Regions from separate parts of the Streptomyces sp. NPDC028298 genome, predicted to be linked through region 1. Evidence: riboswitches for the same ligand, from Rfam matches in the RefSeq annotation. Region 1 holds a riboswitch; each other region holds the start of a gene.

What was found. A riboswitch is a leader RNA that binds a small molecule or an ion and turns the genes downstream of it on or off. The one in region 1 is predicted to bind S-adenosylmethionine.
Region 2: another riboswitch for S-adenosylmethionine. It lies ahead of ACZ4TO_RS06215 (ABC transporter substrate-binding protein); the one in region 1 lies ahead of ACZ4TO_RS10655 (aminotransferase class V-fold PLP-dependent enzyme).
Region 3: another riboswitch for S-adenosylmethionine. It lies ahead of ACZ4TO_RS32005 (putative leader peptide); the one in region 1 lies ahead of ACZ4TO_RS10655 (aminotransferase class V-fold PLP-dependent enzyme).
Region 4: another riboswitch for S-adenosylmethionine. It lies ahead of ACZ4TO_RS37845 (putative leader peptide); the one in region 1 lies ahead of ACZ4TO_RS10655 (aminotransferase class V-fold PLP-dependent enzyme).

The regions. Positions count from the first base shown of each region.
Region 1 covers NZ_JBVHTL010000002.1:469,242-473,444, forward strand. Annotated here, with positions in the region: gene ACZ4TO_RS10640 (hypothetical protein) at 1-101, opposite strand, end outside; gene ACZ4TO_RS10645 (rhomboid family intramembrane serine protease) at 254-1,012, shown strand; gene ACZ4TO_RS10650 (Lrp/AsnC family transcriptional regulator) at 1,055-1,336, shown strand; gene ACZ4TO_RS10655 (aminotransferase class V-fold PLP-dependent enzyme) at 1,376-2,737, opposite strand; SAM riboswitch class IV at 2,925-3,041, opposite strand; gene trpD (anthranilate phosphoribosyltransferase) at 3,126-4,190, opposite strand.
Region 2 covers NZ_JBVHTL010000001.1:1,400,314-1,404,516, reverse strand. Annotated here, with positions in the region: gene ACZ4TO_RS06225 (nucleoside deaminase) at 62-541, opposite strand; gene ACZ4TO_RS06220 (LLM class flavin-dependent oxidoreductase) at 672-1,508, opposite strand; SAM riboswitch class IV at 1,758-1,867, shown strand; gene ACZ4TO_RS06215 (ABC transporter substrate-binding protein) at 2,090-3,724, shown strand; gene ACZ4TO_RS06210 (ABC transporter permease) at 3,721-4,203, shown strand, end outside.
Region 3 covers NZ_JBVHTL010000008.1:314,708-318,910, forward strand. Annotated here, with positions in the region: gene ACZ4TO_RS31995 (amino acid ABC transporter permease) at 1-881, opposite strand, end outside; gene ACZ4TO_RS32000 (hypothetical protein) at 1,300-1,434, opposite strand; SAM riboswitch class IV at 1,592-1,737, shown strand; gene ACZ4TO_RS32005 (putative leader peptide) at 1,774-1,839, shown strand; gene ACZ4TO_RS32010 (glutathione S-transferase C-terminal domain-containing protein) at 1,952-2,743, shown strand; gene ACZ4TO_RS32015 (hypothetical protein) at 2,896-3,186, opposite strand; gene ACZ4TO_RS32020 (acyltransferase family protein) at 3,388-4,203, shown strand, end outside.
Region 4 covers NZ_JBVHTL010000012.1:60,364-64,566, forward strand. Annotated here, with positions in the region: gene ACZ4TO_RS37835 (ABC transporter permease) at 1-474, opposite strand, end outside; gene ACZ4TO_RS37840 (ABC transporter substrate-binding protein) at 478-2,031, opposite strand; gene ACZ4TO_RS37845 (putative leader peptide) at 2,487-2,603, opposite strand; SAM riboswitch class IV at 2,638-2,751, opposite strand; gene ACZ4TO_RS37850 (DUF1684 domain-containing protein) at 2,846-3,670, opposite strand; gene ACZ4TO_RS37855 (LLM class F420-dependent oxidoreductase) at 3,889-4,203, opposite strand, start outside.

The sequences.
Region 1 (4,203 bases):
TACTCGACGACCTTCGACGAGCGGGTCACGTCGAAACGCGTGAGGTTGCCGCAGAGGGTGCAGCGCCAGCGGGTCTTGGCATCGGGCAGGGGAACCGTCATAGGGCAGTCGCTTTCCTTCTAGTGTCCGTCCGGCGCCGGTTTCCCGGGGCTTTGGCTCGTAACCCTACGGCCTGGCGGGTACTCGACGCTCGGGTGTCCACGGCGGCGAGGCGGTCTGTGTGCATCGGCGTGGTTACGTCATGCTCTGCACCATGATCGGCAATTGGAGTGCGACGGTCGGCAGGGCGCTGCGGGGCCGGTCCGCGCCGGTGACGTACGGACTGATCGTCCTGTGCTGTCTGATCTTCGTGATCGGCCCCGCCTCGGGTCTCGATCCCGCGTACGGCACGGGGGACGAGCTGCTGGTCGCGCAACGGGCGTACTTCCGCCGCTGGGGCGTGGTGCCGGCCGCCCTGTTCGACGGGGCCCCGGGCGAGGCGCTCACCCCCGCGACCGCCCTGTTCGTCCACGGAAGCTGGCTCCATCTCCTGGGCAACATGCTCTTCTTCTACGTGTTCGGGCTGATGACCGAGGAGCGCATGGGCCATCTGGAGTTCGCCCTGTTCTACCTGGGCTGCGGATACCTGGCCCTGCTCGGGTACGCCGCCGCCAACGCGACCTCGCAGCAGTCCCTGGTCGGGGCCTCCGGGGCGATCTCCGCGGTGCTCGGCGCGTTCCTCTACCTGTTCCCCAAGGCCCGGGTGACCAGTCTCTTCCCGTTCCTGTTCTTCCTGCCGCTGCGGTTCCCGGCCTGGGTGGTGCTGCCGTTCTGGTTCAGCCTCCAGTGGCTGGCGGCCGGGCGCAGCGGTTCGGGTGGTCCCGGGGTGGCCTACCTGGCCCACCTCGTGGGCTTCTCCCTGGGTTTCGTCTACGCCTGGGCGCGCTTCCGGCGGCGCCCGGCCGTCGTGCCCGCCCGGGGGGTCCTGCCGGGGCCCCCGGTGGAGCGGCCGGGTCCGGTGGACCGCGAGTAGGGTGAGATCCCCAGCAGCGGCCCCCTAGGGAGAGAACCAGCCGTGATCACCGCGATCGTCCTCATCAAGACCAGCGTGGACCGCATCCCCGAGATCGCCGAGTCGATCGCGTCGCTGGAGAGCGTCAGCGAGGTCTTCTCGGTCACCGGCACCTACGACCTGATCGCCATGGTCCGGGTCCATGCCCACGACGACCTGGCGGACGTCATCCCCGGCCGGATCAGCAAGATCCCGGGCGTCGAGGCGACGGACACGCACGTGGCGTTCCGTACGTACTCCCAGCACGACCTGGAGGCGGCGTTCGCGATCGGTCTCGACTCCTGACCGACGCGGCGCCGCCTCCGGGCGGATCCGGTGCGGGGGTCAGACCGCCGGGACGCAGCGGCCGTCCTCGGTGCGGTACCGCCAGCGCGCTCCGTCCCTGACGAGCTCGCGCACCGCGCGGACGAACCGCTCGACGTGCTCGTCGGGGGTGCCGGCCCCGAAGCTGACGCGGATGGCGTTGAGGGACTTCTCGCCGGGGGCCGCCTCGGGGGCTCCGCACTCCCCCGCGGTCTCCGGGTCGCTGCCGAGCAGGGTGCGCACGAGCGGGTGGGCGCAGAACAGTCCGTCGCGGACCCCGATGCCGTACTCGGCGGAGAGCGCGGCGGCGAAGTGCGAGCTGTTCCAGCCCTCGACGACGAAGGAGATGACGCCGACCCGCGGGGCGTCGTCACCGAAGAGGGAGAGCACGCGGACCTCGGGGACCTCGGCGAGGCCCTCGCGGACGGTGCGGATCAGGTGCCGCTCGCGGGCGAGCAGGTTGTCGAAGCCCTCGTCGGTGAGCGCCTTGCAGGCCGAGGCGATCGAGTAGGCGCCGATGACGTTCGGCGAGCCGGCCTCGTGGCGGGCGGCGCTGTCGTGCCACTCGACGTCCACGCCGCCGTCCGCGCGCCGGGTGACCTTGCGGCTGGCGCCGCCGCCCGCGAGGTAGGGGTCGGCCTCGGTCAGCCAGTCGGAGCGGCCCGCGAGGACGCCGGAGCCGAAGGGCGCGTACAGCTTGTGCCCGGAGAAGGCGACCCAGTCGACGTCGAGGTCCTGGACGGACACCGGGTGGTGCGGGGCGAGCTGGGCGGCGTCGAGGACGATGCGGGCGCCGTGGGCGTGCGCGGCGGCGGCCAGTTCCCGCACCGGCCACAGCTCGCCGGTGACGTTCGAGGCGCCGGTGACGCAGACGAGGGCCGGTCCGTAGGGGTCCCGGGCGGCGAGGGCGCGCTCCAGGGTGTCGACGGCCTCGGCGGGGGTGCGCGGGGCGTTCAGGTAGGTCACGCGGGCGTCGCGCCAGGGCAGCAGGGAGGCGTGGTGCTCGGTCTCGAAGACGAAGACCTGGCAGCCGGCCGGGAGGGCCGCGGCGAGCAGGTTGAGCGAGTCGGTGGTGGAGCGGGTGAAGACGACCTGGTCGCCGTCGCGGCAGTCGAGGAACTCCGCGACGGTCCTGCGGGCGTTCTCGAAGAGGTCGGTGGAGAGCTGCGAGAGGTAGCCGGCGCCCCGGTGGACGCTGCCGTAGTACGGCGCGTACGCGGCGACGTCGTCCCACACGCGCTGGAGGGCGGGCGCGCTGGCGGCGTAGTCGAGAGCCGCGTAGGTCACCTCGCCGCCGGTGACGAGGGGGACGGTGACATCCCGGCCCAGAACGGGCAGGGGGGCACAAACAGTCTGGTCGGCGGCAAGGGTGGAAGCAGACATGGCGAGCTCCTGTGAGAGGCAGGCGGAATCACCGCGCGAGCCGGCCGCCTCAGGGCGGCGCTCGGCGCGGGAGAAAGGTGAAAAGGGTGTGCGGAGGCGGGGCTCGGCGCCCTAACGCATTCGCTTGCTCACAGAAGGCTCCCTCGAACGACCAGGACCCCTGGTGGTCCGCCCGGAGAGCGGGAGGGGTCCGCGCTTGCCGTAGGCCTCGCTGCCTACGACCTGGTCTTCACCCGGGGCACCCCGCCACGGACGGAGGGTTGCCGGACAGCCGGCCGGGGCCTGATGGCTGTCACTCATGACCTGGTACAGCATCTTGCCAGAGGATCTTCCCCGCGCAAGACGCAGTCCACGATCCGGACTGCGTCCCGCGCGGGATCCCGGGTGTTCAGGCGTTGCTGGCGGCCACCCAGCGCTCCAGGGTGCGCTTGGCGGCGCCGGAGTCGATGGCCTCGGCCGCCCTGTCCATCTGGACGCGGAGCTGCCCGGCCAGCGGCCCGTCGGCCGGCGTCAGGGCCACCAGGGCCGCCGCCGAGTTCAGCAGGACCGCGTCCCGTACGGGCCCCTTCTCGCCGTCCAGGAGACGCCGGGCGACCTCCGCGTTGTACGAGGCGTCGGCGCCCCGCAGGGCCTCCACCGGGACGATGTCGAGCCCGACGTCGCGGGGGTCGAAGCGCTCCTCGGTGACCTTGCCGTCGCGGACGACCCAGACGTGCGAGCCCCCGGTGGTGGTCAGCTCGTCGAGGCCGTCGTCGCCGCGGAAGACGAGCGAGGAGTTGCCGCGCTCGGCGAACACGCCCGCCACGATGGGCGCCATCCGGGGATCGGCGACACCGACCGCCTGGGCCTTCACCCGGGCCGGGTTGGTCAGCGGTCCGAGCACGTTGAAGGTGGTCCGGATGCCCAACTGGCCGCGGGCCGCCGCCACATGACGCAGCGCCGGGTGGAACTTGACCGCGAAGCAGAAGGTGATCCCGGCCTCCTCGGCCACCTCGGCGACCCGCTTCACCGGCAGTTGGAGATTGACGCCGAGCTTCTCCAGGACGTCCGAGGAGCCGGACGCGGAGGACGCGGCCCGGTTGCCGTGCTTGACGACCTTGGCGCCGGTGCCGGCCACCACGATCGAGGACATCGTCGAGATGTTGACGGTCTTCGCGCCGTCGCCTCCCGTGCCGACGATGTCGACGGTGCGGCCGGGCACCTCGATCACATTGGCGTGCTCGTACATCGCCCGGACGAGTCCGGCGATCTCCTGGACGGTCTCGCCCTTGGCGCGCAGGGCCACCACGAACCCGGCGATCTGCGCGTCGGTCGCCTCGCCGCGCATGATGCGGTCCATCGCCCAGGCGGTGTCGTCCGCGCTCTGGTCGCGGCCTTCGAGCAGTCCGTTCAGTACCGCGGGCCAGGAACGGCCCGCCGCGGTGTCGCCTCCAGCGGGGTTCACAGCGCTCATGGTCGCTCCTGGG
Region 2 (4,203 bases), on a different contig from region 1:
CACACGGGAACGGGCCCGGCGGCGCGTCACGCCGCCGGGCCCGGTTCGCTCCTTCGCGCCGTCAGCCCGCCGCGTCGAGGCCGGCCCGGAAGCGCAGATGCAACTCCTTGACCTGCTGGGCCAGTTCGGGGACCGGTCCGGCGGTCTCCACGCCGGGTACGACGTCCCGGACGGACAACGGGCTCAGGGGCGAGGTGATGGGCACGCCCCACTCGGCCTTCCAGTCCCGGGCCTGCTGGGACGAGCTCGCGTACACGATGCGGCCCAGTCCGACCCAGCCGTGCGCGGCCGCGCACATCGGGCAGTGCTCTCCCGAGGTGTAGACGGTCGCAGCGGCCCGCTCCTCGGGGTTCAGGTTGGCCGCGGCCCAGCGGGCGAGTTCGAACTCCGGGTGCCGGGTCGGGTCCCCCGTGCTGGACTCGCGGTTGCGGTCCTCGGCCAGGACCTTGCCGTCCGCGTCGGCCAGCAGGGAGCCGAACGGCCAGTCGCCGGCGTCGACCGCCTCGGCCGCCAGCTCCAGACAGCGGCGGAGATGGACCAGGTCGGCCGCGCTGACGGCGGAGGACCGGGCGCCGACACCGTCGGGGTTGTCGCTGTGGTCAGGGTCGTGCGTGGTGGGGGCCACCGTGGCTCCGTCTCTGTGGGGCTTGGGCGTGGAGGGGTGCGGTGCGCTATGCCAGGTTCGCGGCCACGGTGGCCAGCGCCTGCCATGCCACCTCGGGCCTGAGGGTCTCGTCCGGGTCGCCGTTGTAGGGGTCGAGGACCACCGTGCCGGCACCGGCGAGGCGCAACTGCTCGATGTCGTCGAGGACCTGCTCGATGGTGCCCTCACCGGCCCGGCGGTCCGGATGGTCGACCGGCTTCGGCGTGAGCCGCAGAACGATGCGCGGGGCCAGGTCGGGCACGGGCCGGCCGAGTTCGGCCGCGATGTCCTTCAGCCGGTCCACCGCGTCGCGGAACCACGGCATGGTGAACCGGAGCGGATGCCACGGCAGGCCGTGGCGGGCCGCCCGGCGCAGTCCCGCGTCGCTGTTGCCGCCGATCCAGAGCGGAATCCGCCCGCTCCCGTAATCGGCCTCGTCGGCCCACGCCGTTCGCAGGGTCTCGAGCAATTCGTCGGTCAGCGCGCCGCGCCGCTCGAAGGGAACGCCGAGCGCCTGGAACTCCTCCCGGGCCCAGCCGACACCGACACCGAGGACCAGTCGGCCGCCGGAGAGCTGATTGAGGTTGGCCGCCATCCTGGCGACCAGCAGGGGGTGCCGGTAGGGCGCGATGAGAACCGTCGTGCCCAGCTTCACCCGGGCCGTTTGACCGGCCAGCCAGGAGAGTGTCGTAAAAGGGTCGTAGAACGGGGCGGGATACTGTTTCGCGACATCCGATGTGATGGCCACATGGTCGGAGACCATCAATAGGTCGAAGCCGAGGCCTTCCACCGTCTTGGCCCAACGGGAAAGGGTTTCCGGACCGGTTCCGGGTCCGAAATTGGGAACGTTGACGCCTATCTGCATGGCCCGAGCCTAGCAACCTGGCGCTGGTGAAGGGCAGTTGACGAGCGTGCATTTCCGGCCGCAGCCTACGCCTCCGTCCGAAGGCCCGGGTCCGTGCAATATGATTGCAATCTGACATACCGTCAGATGTCATTCGCATTGCTTGTCGGGCGGAGAACTCGCCGTTCTCTCAGGTCCGCCGGAATCTCTTCCGCCGGCGACTCGGGAAGCCCTTGACGCCGGGAGAACCGGGAATCTACGGTGAGCGCGAGCTACGAGTTCCGGTGATCAAGCCCTGGCTGGCCGGACGGCAACCCTCGACGCAGTGGGGTGCCCCAGGTGAAGGCTCGGCGGATCTTCCTGTTCTGCAAGTGCGTTCCCATCCGGCCCGAGAGCCGACGACCTTCCCGGGAGGACAGCGTGCCGACGCGCCTTGTGCTGTGCTCTCGACGCCACGTGGATCTGCTGCTGGTCTGCAGCTGCCTCTGTCACGGCTGACCCTCCCTCACCCCGCCCTCCTTCACACGACAGCGCGCGCTCGGCATGCCCCGCCTGCCGAAGCCCCCTTCGTGCACCCCACCCTGCGGAAGCGGAGACCAGCCATGGCACAGCACGGCACCACCAGACCCTTCCGGTCCCTCGGCGCGATGTCCCTCGGCACGGCGCTCCTGGTCGCCTTGACCGGCTGCACGAGCAGCAAGACGTCCACCGGCTCCACGGCGGCGGCGATCACCGTCGGCACCACGGACCAGGTGACCAGCCTCGATCCCGCGGGCTCGTGGGACGCGGGCTCCGGGACCATCGAGAGCGAGGTCTACGCGACCCTGCTGAGCGTGAAGAACGGGGCCACGGAGGTCTCCCCGGACCTGGCCACCGGGATCGAACCGACCGGCCCCAAGGAGTACACGGTCACGCTGAGGAAGGGCCTGAAGTTCGCCAACGGCCACGAACTGACCTCGTCCGACGTCAAGTTCAGCTTCGACCGCAATCTGAGGATCGCCGACGAGAACGGTCCTTCGTCCCTCCTGTACGACCTCGACTCCGTCGCCGCCCCGACGCCGACCGAAGTCGTCTTCACCCTCAAGTCGGCCGACGACACGCTGTTCCCGCAGGTGCTGTCCACCGCCGCCGGCTACATCGTCGACGAACAGGTCTTCCCCGCCGGCAAGATCCTGGACGACAAGACGATCGTGGCGGGCAAGCCGTGGAACGGCCCGTACGGCGTGCGTAGTTACGACAAGAACTCGCTGGTCTCCTTTGCCGCCAACAGCGCCTACGGCGGCGGTCTCGGCACACCGAAGACCAAGAACGTCCAGTTGAAGTACTACACCGACGCGAGCAATCTGAAGCTCGATGTCCAGCAGGGCACCGTCGACGCCGTCTACCGCACGCTCACCACCGCCGACCTCGACGACCTCTCCAAGAAGAAAGACATCAAGGTCCACACCGGTTCGGGCAACGGCATCCGCTACATCGTCTTCGACTTCCGGACCCAGCCCTACGGCACCAGGACCAAGAAGCCCGACAAGGCCAAGGCGCTGGCCGTACGGCAGGCCGTCGCCGACTCCGTCGACCGGACCCAACTCGCCCAGCAGGTCTACAAGAACAGCTACCAGCCGTTGTACAGCTCCGTGCCCGACGGACTCACCGGCGCCACCGCCTCCTTCAAGTCGCTCTACGGCGACAAGAAGGGCGGCCCCGACAAGGCGGCCGCCGCCGCGCGCCTCAGGGCGGCGAAGGTGACCACCCCGGTCACCCTCAGCCTCCAGTACAACAGCGACCACTACGGCTCCTCCTCGGCCGACGAGTACGCCCTGGTCAAGACCCAGCTCGAGGCCACCGGCCTGTTCAAGGTGAACCTCCAGTCCACCGAGTGGACCCAGTACGGCAAGGACCGCGTCAAGCACCTGTACCCGCTCTACCAACTGGGCTGGTACGCCGACTACCTGGACGCCGACAACTACCTCTCGCCCTTCTACTCGGCCAACAGCTGGGTCGCCAACGACTACTCCGACCCCGCCGTCCGGGAGCTGATAAAGAAGGAGGAGACGGAGACCGACGCCACCGCACGCGCCGGACTGCTCAAGCAGGCACAGGACAGGGCCGCCGCCTCGGTGCCCCTGCTGCCGCTGCTCCAAGGGTCCACCGCGATCGTCACCCGCACCGACGTCAGCGGGGTGCCCGACGAACTGAGCAGCGCGTACCAGTTCCGCTGGGCCGGGCTCGCGAAGAAGTGAGCGCCCTGACCCGGGACGTCCCCGGCGCCGCCGCTCCGGCCGGCGGCGCCGCGGGGTACGGACTCCTCCGCCATCTGGTGGTCCGCTTCCTCCTCATCGTCCCCACCGTGCTCATCCTGGTCAGCCTGGTCTTCTTCCTGATGCGCGCCACAGGGGACCCGGTCAGTGCCGCCTTCGGCGACCGCCTCACCCCGGACCAGCTCCAGGCCAAACTGCACCAGGCGGGCTACGACCGGCCGCTGCTCACCCAGTACCTGGACTACCTGAGTTCCCTGGCCGCGGGCGACTTCGGCCGCACCGTCACCGACGACCAGCCGGTGACCCACGTGCTGGGCACCTACGGGGCCGCCACCGCCGAACTCGCCTTCAACGCACTCGTCGTGGCCCTCGTCGTCGGGGTCCCCCTGGGCCTGGTCGCGGCCTCGTACCGGGATCGCGCGCCCGACGCGGCGCTGCGGCTGTTCGCCGTCCTCACCTAC
Region 3 (4,203 bases), on a different contig from region 1:
TGGATGACGGACACCACGCTGGTGAGGATCAGGTACCAGGCGGTGGCGACGAGGAGCAGCGGCACGATGTCGCCGGGGTAGGTGCTGCCCATGCTCTGCACGGAGCCGAAGAGGTCCAGCAGGGACACGTAGAAGACCAGCGAGGTGCCCTTGATCAGGCCGATCAACTGGTTGACGTAGTTGGGGGTGATGGAGCGCAGCGCCTGCGGAAAGACGATTTTCGCGAACTGGTACCGCCTCGGCAGACCGAGTGCCGACGCGGCCTCGTGCTGGCCCTGGTCGACGGAGAGGATGCCGCCGCGGACCACCTCGGAGGCGTACGCGGCCTCGTTCAGGCTCAGTCCGACGACGGCGACGGCCATGTCGGTCGCCAGCCGGGACTCGTCGAAGGTGAAGAAGGCCGGCCCGAACGGCACTCCGACGCTCACCGTCTGGTACAGCGCGCTGAAGTTGTAGAGGAAGAGCAGGACCACGATCAGCGGCACCGACCGGAACAGCCAGGTGTAGACCCAGCTCACCGCGCGCAGCACCGGGCTCCGGGAGAGCCTGGCCAGGGCCAGCAGGACGCCGCCGAGCAACCCCAAAAGCGCACTGTAGAAGGCGACTTCGAGGGTGATGAGCAGGCCGTCGAGAATGGTCGGGCGCAGGAACCAGTACTGGAAGCGATCCCACTGGTAGAAGGGGTTGGTCACCAGTCCGTGGGCGATCTGGGCGACGAGCACGAGCACGACGGCCGTGACGATCCAGCGGCCGGGCCGCCGGAGCGGAAGGACCCGCTGGGCCGCCGGACGGTCGGACGCGCCGGGGAGGTCGAGACGGGGGACCGCCTCGGCGGGCGGCGCCGATCCCAAGGACACGGCGGCGCCGGGTGGTTGACTCATGGAGGACTCCAGCGGATTCGGACACCCCGGACCACGGAGCGGCGGCGCACCGCCGAGCGGGACGGCTCGGTACACGGCGATGCGCGCGGCCCACGTGGGACGAGGGCTGGACGGGGAAGGGGCGTTTTCACGACAGCGGTGGTCGCCGAAGGCTCGATGGAGCGGATCGGCGCGTGGCCGTCGAGGACCTGACGGAATCTCAGCTCGTGGCCGTCGAAGGCCGGCGAATCCTCAGCTCGTGGCCGTCGAGGACCCGACGGAACCCCTCAGCTCGTGAGCGCCGAAGACCCGGAGGACCGCCCTGTCCGTGATCGCGGGGGATTCGGACGGGCCGTCGTTTCCCGATCGCCGAAGACATGAGCGCCGAGGGCTCGAAGGAGCCGTGCGCGAGGGGCCGTCGAGACCCCGGAGGGGGCCGTCAGCCTCGGCTGAGGGACAGACACATGCCCGTACACAGGGCGCTGTTGACACGCAGCAGGTCCACGGCACGGTCGGCGCAGAGCACGTTGCGGCCGAGGCGCCGCCATGCGGCCGTCCCGTCAGCTCCGTGCATCGTCGTCACCATTTCTTCTCCGGCCGAAAAGGCATCCTGTGGTGCGCCGCAGGTTAGGCCCGGCCCGAAAACAATGTCAATGCGGGTGACCACCAGGTGAGACCGTGCGTACGGCCTTCTTGACGCCGCAACAGGGCGCACCGAGACTGGCATGGACGGTCACGATTGTCAGCGCCCACGGAACGGGTACACCCCGCTCCAGTGGTCATCGGCCCCGGCCCGCTGACAGGCAACCCTTCCACCGCGACGGGGTGCCCCGGGTGACGACCGGGTCCCGCCGGTGCGGCGGGGCAAGCGTGGTCTCGCGTCTCGCGAGCCCTGAGCCGGGAACGGTGGGAATTGCCCAAGAGCGGTTTGACGAGGCGCCTGCACATCGACCTCCTGCGCGTCTCCAGCGCTTACTGATCGCGGCCGGTCCGTTCGATCCGGACCGGTGCGACAAGCGCAGTCAATCCGCATCAAGCTGCCCGCGCGCCCACAAAGCGGCGGTGGCTTCCGTCTTCCCCCAGGGAGAGTCATGCCCGAGACAGCTTCGCGCACGTCCAGCACTGCCAACTCACGCCCCTGTGACCAGATTTCGCTCCCCTCGGCCCTTCGGCTCAAGCCGGCGGCGACGCCGGCCGCGCTCCCCCACCGTGTCGACAGCCGCATCGGCGTGGGCCTCGCCGGGGGCTTCTACCCGGCTCCGCACCGCTACGAGCTGTATCTGTCGCGGAGTTGTCCGTTCTCGCTGCGCATCGCCATCACGCTCGGGCTGCTCGGCCTGCGGGACTCGGTCGCCACCACACTCCTGGCCGACCCCGCGCGGACACCCGAGGCCTTCGCGTCGCTGCGCCGTGCCTACGAGGCCACCGAGCACCACTTCGACGGGCCGCTCACGGCGCCCGCGCTGTGCGACCGGTGGAGCGGACGCATCGTCAGCAACCACCCGCCCGCCATCCTCCGCGATCTCGCCGGGCTGCTCTCCGGTCACACCACGACATGCCCGTCCTCGCTCCGCCCTCCGTCGCTGGCCGCCGACATCGAGGCGCTCCGGGATCTGCTGGACCGCGACGTCACCCCGTCCGCCGAACCTGCGGGGCTCGCGGCGGCCCTGGACCTGCTGGACTGCCACCTCGCGGGTCGCACCTACGTGTTGGGCGACACCCTCACCGCGGCGGACGTGGACGCGTGGACGGCGCTCACCGGTCTCGGCCGGTCCCGCGCCCTCGGCGCCCGCCCCCGGCTGCTGGACTACGTACGCCGTCTCGGCGATCACCCGGCCTTCCGGCACGCGCAGGACGTGGTGCCACTGACGGCAGGGGTCTGACGCTTCCGACGGAAGCCTGGGTGCCGGGCAGGTGGGTGGCTCCTCACGATCGGCGATCGCCGATCCGCGCCCATCGGCCCGGCGTCCGCACCGGTCACGCGCGCGAGCCACGACCGGCACCGGTCAAGGGCGCGAAGCCACGTCGACACCGGTCACTCGCGCGGAACCAGCAGGATGCTGACGCCGTTCACGGTCGAGGTCCACCGCCGGCCCTGATCCAGTACCTCGCGCCCCGGACCGAGGATCCGTTCCTGGAGCACCAGCGCCGACGCGCGAAGTTCCTCCCACGGCTCAGGCGTCTCGAAGGCACGCCGGGACCGCTCCACGGAACCGACCAGAGAACGGCAGGCCGCTTCCACGTCGGGGACGTTCTGGCCCGCCGATCCGACGCCTTCGAGCGACCACGTCATCCACAGGTGGCCCATGCCATCACTCTGTCCCATCCCCGGGAACGACGCATTCCCAGTACGCGGAGCGACCGGTGCTCCGATGCGTGACCGGCTCGCACACAGGCACCTCCGCCGAAAATAGGCGATCCTGGCGAAAACCGTCTCCTCAGGGCGTGTCCCGACTCGCGCCGTCAGGGGTCCGCACTTCGATGTGGACTCCACGGCCCACAGGACCCGGTCCAGGCAGGCGTCTCCATGAAACACGCACCCCACCTTCTCCCGCCGCCTTCACCGGTACCGCGTCCACCCGCGGCACCCGGATCCACCGGGTCCCCGCGGCTGGGCCGGCTGGACGCCCTGCGGGGGATCGCCGCGCTTCTCGTGGCGGTCGACCATTCCTCGTACTCCTTCATGCCGGAGTTCCGGGAACGGGTGATGCCCGAGCTGAACGTCGGCCGGTACGGGGTCATGCTGTTCTTCCTGGTGAGCGGTTACGTCATCCCCGCCTCGCTCGAGCGCCGGGGCTGCGTCAGGAGCTTCTGGATCGGGCGGGCCCACCGCGTCTACCCGCTGTGGGCCGTTGTGGTGGGCTCGGCACTGGTGCTGAACCTCCTGGGCTTCACGCGTCTCGGCGCTCGCTTCGAGGGGCGGAACCCCCTCACGGTCGCCGTCGCGCACGCCACCCTGCTCCAGGAACTGCTGGGGACGCCGAGTGTCGTCCTCGTCCTGTGGACGCTGTCGTACGAGCTGGCGTTCTACCTGCTGGTCGTCGCCCTGTTCACGGTCCGGCTCCACCCGCGCTCGGGGACCGTCTCGGTGGTCCTGGGCGTGCTCGCCGCCGTGAGCGCGACGGTGGCGTTCGTGCCACCGGCGTCCGCACTGTCCTTGGCCGTCGGCACGGGGCCGCTGGTCGCGCTCGCCTCCGCGGCGCTGGTGTTCGCCGTCCTCTGCGGGAGCTCCGGCAGGTACGAACTGCGGGTGACGGGGGCCGTGGCGGGAGGTGTGCTCGCGCTGGTGCTGGTGCCCTTCAACGGCACCGTTCCGCTCTGGGAAGGCCTCGTGATCCTGGCC
Region 4 (4,203 bases), on a different contig from region 1:
CTCGACCAGCAGCAACCCCACCCAGAACGTCGGGACGGACACCCCCAGCGGCGGCAGCGACAGCAGGAGCTGCCGCAGCCACCGCCGCGTGGTGTACGTCGCCGCCACAGCGAGGCCGCCGCCGAGCACCACCGCCAACAGCAGGGCCGTCGATGTGAGTTGGAGGGTCTGGGGCAGAGCGTCGGCCAGCGTCGAGGCGACGGGACGGCCGGTGGCCACCGAGTCGCCGAAGTCCCCCTGCACCGCCCGGCCGAGGTACTCGACGTACTGCACGAGCACCGGCTTGTCGAAGCCGTACTCGTGCCGCAGAGCCGCGATCTGCCGGGGATCGACCTGCCCCGACTCCATACCGGCACCGGCCATCGCCGTGACCGGGTCGCCCGGGAGGAAGTCGAGGACCAGGAACGACACGGTGTACGCCGCCCACAGCACGCCGGCCGCCTGGGCTAGCCGCTTGATCACATAGCCGCGCACGGGTCAGCCGATCCAGGTGTCGTGCAACTGGATCCGGCTGGAGGCGTCGAAGGCGAGACCGTGCACCTTCGTGGACACGCCGAGCTGCGTCTGCAGCTCCACCACCGGCACGTTGTAGGCGTCCCGTACGATCGACCGCTGTGCCTGGGCCACCAGTCGACCGCGCTCGGTCGGGTCGGTGGTGGCGGCCTGGGCGGAGAGTGTCGTGTCCAGACCGCTCGCCGGCACACGGTAGAAGTTGGCCAGCTTCGTGGAGAAGGAACTGCGCAGGATGTCGGGGTCGGCGCGGGTGATGTTGCCCCAGATCGCTTCGTACGAGCCCGCCTGCTGGATCGGCGTGAGCTGGGGGAGCTGGAGCTGCTTGAGGGTCACCTGAACGCCGACGGACTTCAGTTGCTGTTGCACCAGCTCCAACGCGGGCTGGTTCGTCGCCGCGTTGGGAACCCAGTCGATGGTCAGGCTCAGCTTCTTGCCGTCCTTGACGCGGGTGCCGTCGGCGCCCGCCTTCCAACCGGCCTCGTCCAGCAGGGACTTCGCCTTGGCCGTGTCGAGGGTCAGGTCGGAGGCGAGGCTGGTGTAGTCCGGTGTGGTGTGCGCGAGGACACTGGTGGCCGGCCGGGTACCGGTGGGGAAGACGGTGTCGGCGATCTGCTTCCGGTCGATGGCGGCCAGGATGGCCCGGCGGACCCTGGCGTCCTTCAGGGCCGGCTGGGCGTTGTTGAAGCCGAGTCCGAAGGTGATCCCGGGATTGGCCCGCCGCTGGAAGGCGACCTGACCGCCCTTGAGTGCCGCTTCGTCGGCCCTGCCCACGCTGCCGATCGCGTCCACCTGTCCGGAGCGCAGACTGCCGGCCCGTACGCCCGCCTCCGGCACGACCTTGAACACCAGCTTGTCCAGGTAGGCCTCGCCCTTCTTGCCCCACCGGGAGGAACCCCAGGCGTAGCCGGGGCGTTTGGCCAGCGTGACCGACTGGTTCTGCACATAGCGCTTCAGCACGAAGGGCCCGGAACCGACGACCCCGTCACTGCACTTCTGCTGAGGTGACCGCTTCACGCTCGCGGACGACTCGATACCCAGCGAGTGGGTCGAAGTCGCCTGCAGGAACTGGGCGTTGGGCTGCTGGAAGGTCACCTTGACCGTGAGCGGGTCCACCACCGTGGTGCTCTTCGCGCCGCTCAGGTACCCCTCGGCGAGGGTTCCCAGGACGCCGAGTCTCGGCACCGCGTCGAAGTTGTCCTTGACCACCTGGGCGGTCAGCGGGGACCCGTCGCTGAAGGTGACACCCGAGCGCAGGTGGAAGGTGAAGGCGGTCGCGTCGGTGCTGATGTCCCAGCTCTTCGCCAGCCACGGCACGATCTTGCCGGTCTTGGGGTCCTGGTCCGTCAGGGAGTCGACGATCTGGCGCACCGAGTAGATCGTGTCGTTGCTGCCGACCTGCTGGGGATCCACGCAACCGGCGTCGGAACCCACGGCGAAGGTCAGCGTCCCGCCGGAACGCGGCTTGCCGCTCCCGGTTCCGGAGCCGTCGGTGCCGGCGCCGCAGGCGGCCAGCAGCACGCTGGTGCTGAGAAGGGCGGTGAGCCTTGCCCATCGGGGAGAACGGGTGGACCGGGGAGATCGGGGAGATGTGAATTCCGGACGTGCTCTCACGGAGGAGTCTCCTCTTGGTGTCGCCGGGCACGGGCGTCGTACGAGGCACGACCGCGCACGGGAACGCGGGCCCGTCGGCTCGATGCCGGTGACGGGCGATGACCTGCGGACAGGGGCCGGGCGGAAAGCGGAAAGCGGAAAGCGGAAAGCGGAAAGCGGAAGCGGATTGGAGAGATCAGAGAGATCGGGGGAAGGGGGCGCCGGGTGCGGACGCGTGCCGTGACGGCTGGTCACGGATGCCGGCTGTCGGCAGGCCTCATGGGCGTCGACAGCCCGCGCATCTCATCGACGTCGACGCGGGTGGGCCTCACCGAGGTGCACCGCCGAAGGGAGGCGTCGGCGCCCGGCTGCGGAAGGGGCCGTCAGGCCTGACAGAAGCAGCTCGTCGAGCGCTTCAGGTCGATGTGACGTCGGCGCGCCAGCCGGGAGAACACCACGGCGACGGCGAAGGAGGCGTCGGAGCCACCACCGTGCCGCATAAGGTTCCTCCACAGGTCCGGCCCCGGTCGTGGGGCCACGCGCTTGCGGTGATCGTCGCTGATCCCGCCGGGCTTTCACCTGGAGCACCCCACCGCGCGGGAGGGTTGCCGGTCAGCGAGCCAGGGCTTGACGCTGACACTCAATGCCGTTCGTGATCGTACGGAGCGGTTCTCTTCTACGTCAATGGCGGCACCGGACTCCGGCGGAGCGAACCGCCCGAGTCCGGTGGAGCGAGCCAGGTTCAGGCACCGCCGCGTTCGCGCGGGATCTTCTGACCCGCCTCGATGGACACCGGCAGCCGGTTCTCCGCCGGGGGCAGAGGGCAGGTGGCCAGGTCGGTGTAGGCGCACGGCAGGTTCGTGGCGCGGTTGAAGTCGAGGACGACCGTCCCCTCGGAGTCGGGTGCCTCGACGGACAGGCTCCGGTTGGCGGCGTAGGTCGTGACCCCGGAGGTCGCGTCGGTGAAGAGAACCGACAGCCCGCCCGGGACATGACCGGGGAACACCGTCAGCGACAGAGGACGTCCGTCCAACTCGAACTCGATCCTGCCCGGGGCGTCATACACGTGCTCCAAGCCCTCGACCGCGGCGCCCACGGTGGTGGGACGCGGCTCGTCGAAGGGGACGTAACGGCCCGTCACGGCCCAGCGCGGGTCGGGGGCGTAGGCGGGCGTTCCGGTGAAGGACTTGAGCAGCGGGGCGTCCGGGTGCCGGGGGCGCACGATGTCGTGGCCGCCCCGCTTGGCGACCTCGATGACGGCGTCCTTCCAGACCGCCTCGACACCACCGCGTTCGGGCAGCACGCCGAAGTGGTGCTCACCGCGTACCGGTGTCCCGTCGACGACGAGTTCCTCACCGTCGTCGAGGGTGACGACGACCCCGTCGGGGCCGGTGTGCCATGCGCCGGGCGCGTCGGGGAAGCGCTGCGGGCGGTCGTCGAGCCAGTGGAGGCCGGTGATCGCCAGGAAGCCGTGGGGGGCGGCGAGCCGGGCCTCCTGTCCGCGGTACCAGTCCAGCCACTGCTCGGTGAAGGCGTGCAGGTCTGTGGTGGTCGCCTCGCTGGTCATGAATTCTCCTTCGCTACAAGCCGCGTGAGGGTCGCCCTCTTGCGGGGGTGCGGGGTTCTTTGTCGCGGTCGCGGTCGCTGTCGGTGAGGAGGTGAGTCGGGGAATCGTCGCTTCGGTAAGCGGGTCGGCGGGTCGGTAGGTCGGCCGTTGAGGGTCGGCCAAAGGCGGGTCGGTGGAGTCGGAGGTCCGTGGACCGGTGGGTCGGTGAGGCGCTGGGCTCAGGCCGCGAGTTCGCCGAGGAGCGCCCAAGTTCGGCGCCGGTCCGCCGCTCCCGCGATCTCGGTGCCCGAGAACACGACCTCGGTGGCGCCCGCGTCGCGGTAACGCCGTACCTCGGCCTCGACCGTCTTCTCGTCGCCGATCACGGCCAGGTCCGCGGCTCGGCGACCGCCGGACAGTTCGATGACCCGGGCGTAGGACGGGATCTGTTCGTAGAACGAGAGCGTCTCGGTGGCCTTGGCCCGTACCGCGTCCACGTCGTCCGTGACCACGCCGGGCACCAGCGCCACGATCCTGGGCGCGGGCCGTCCGGC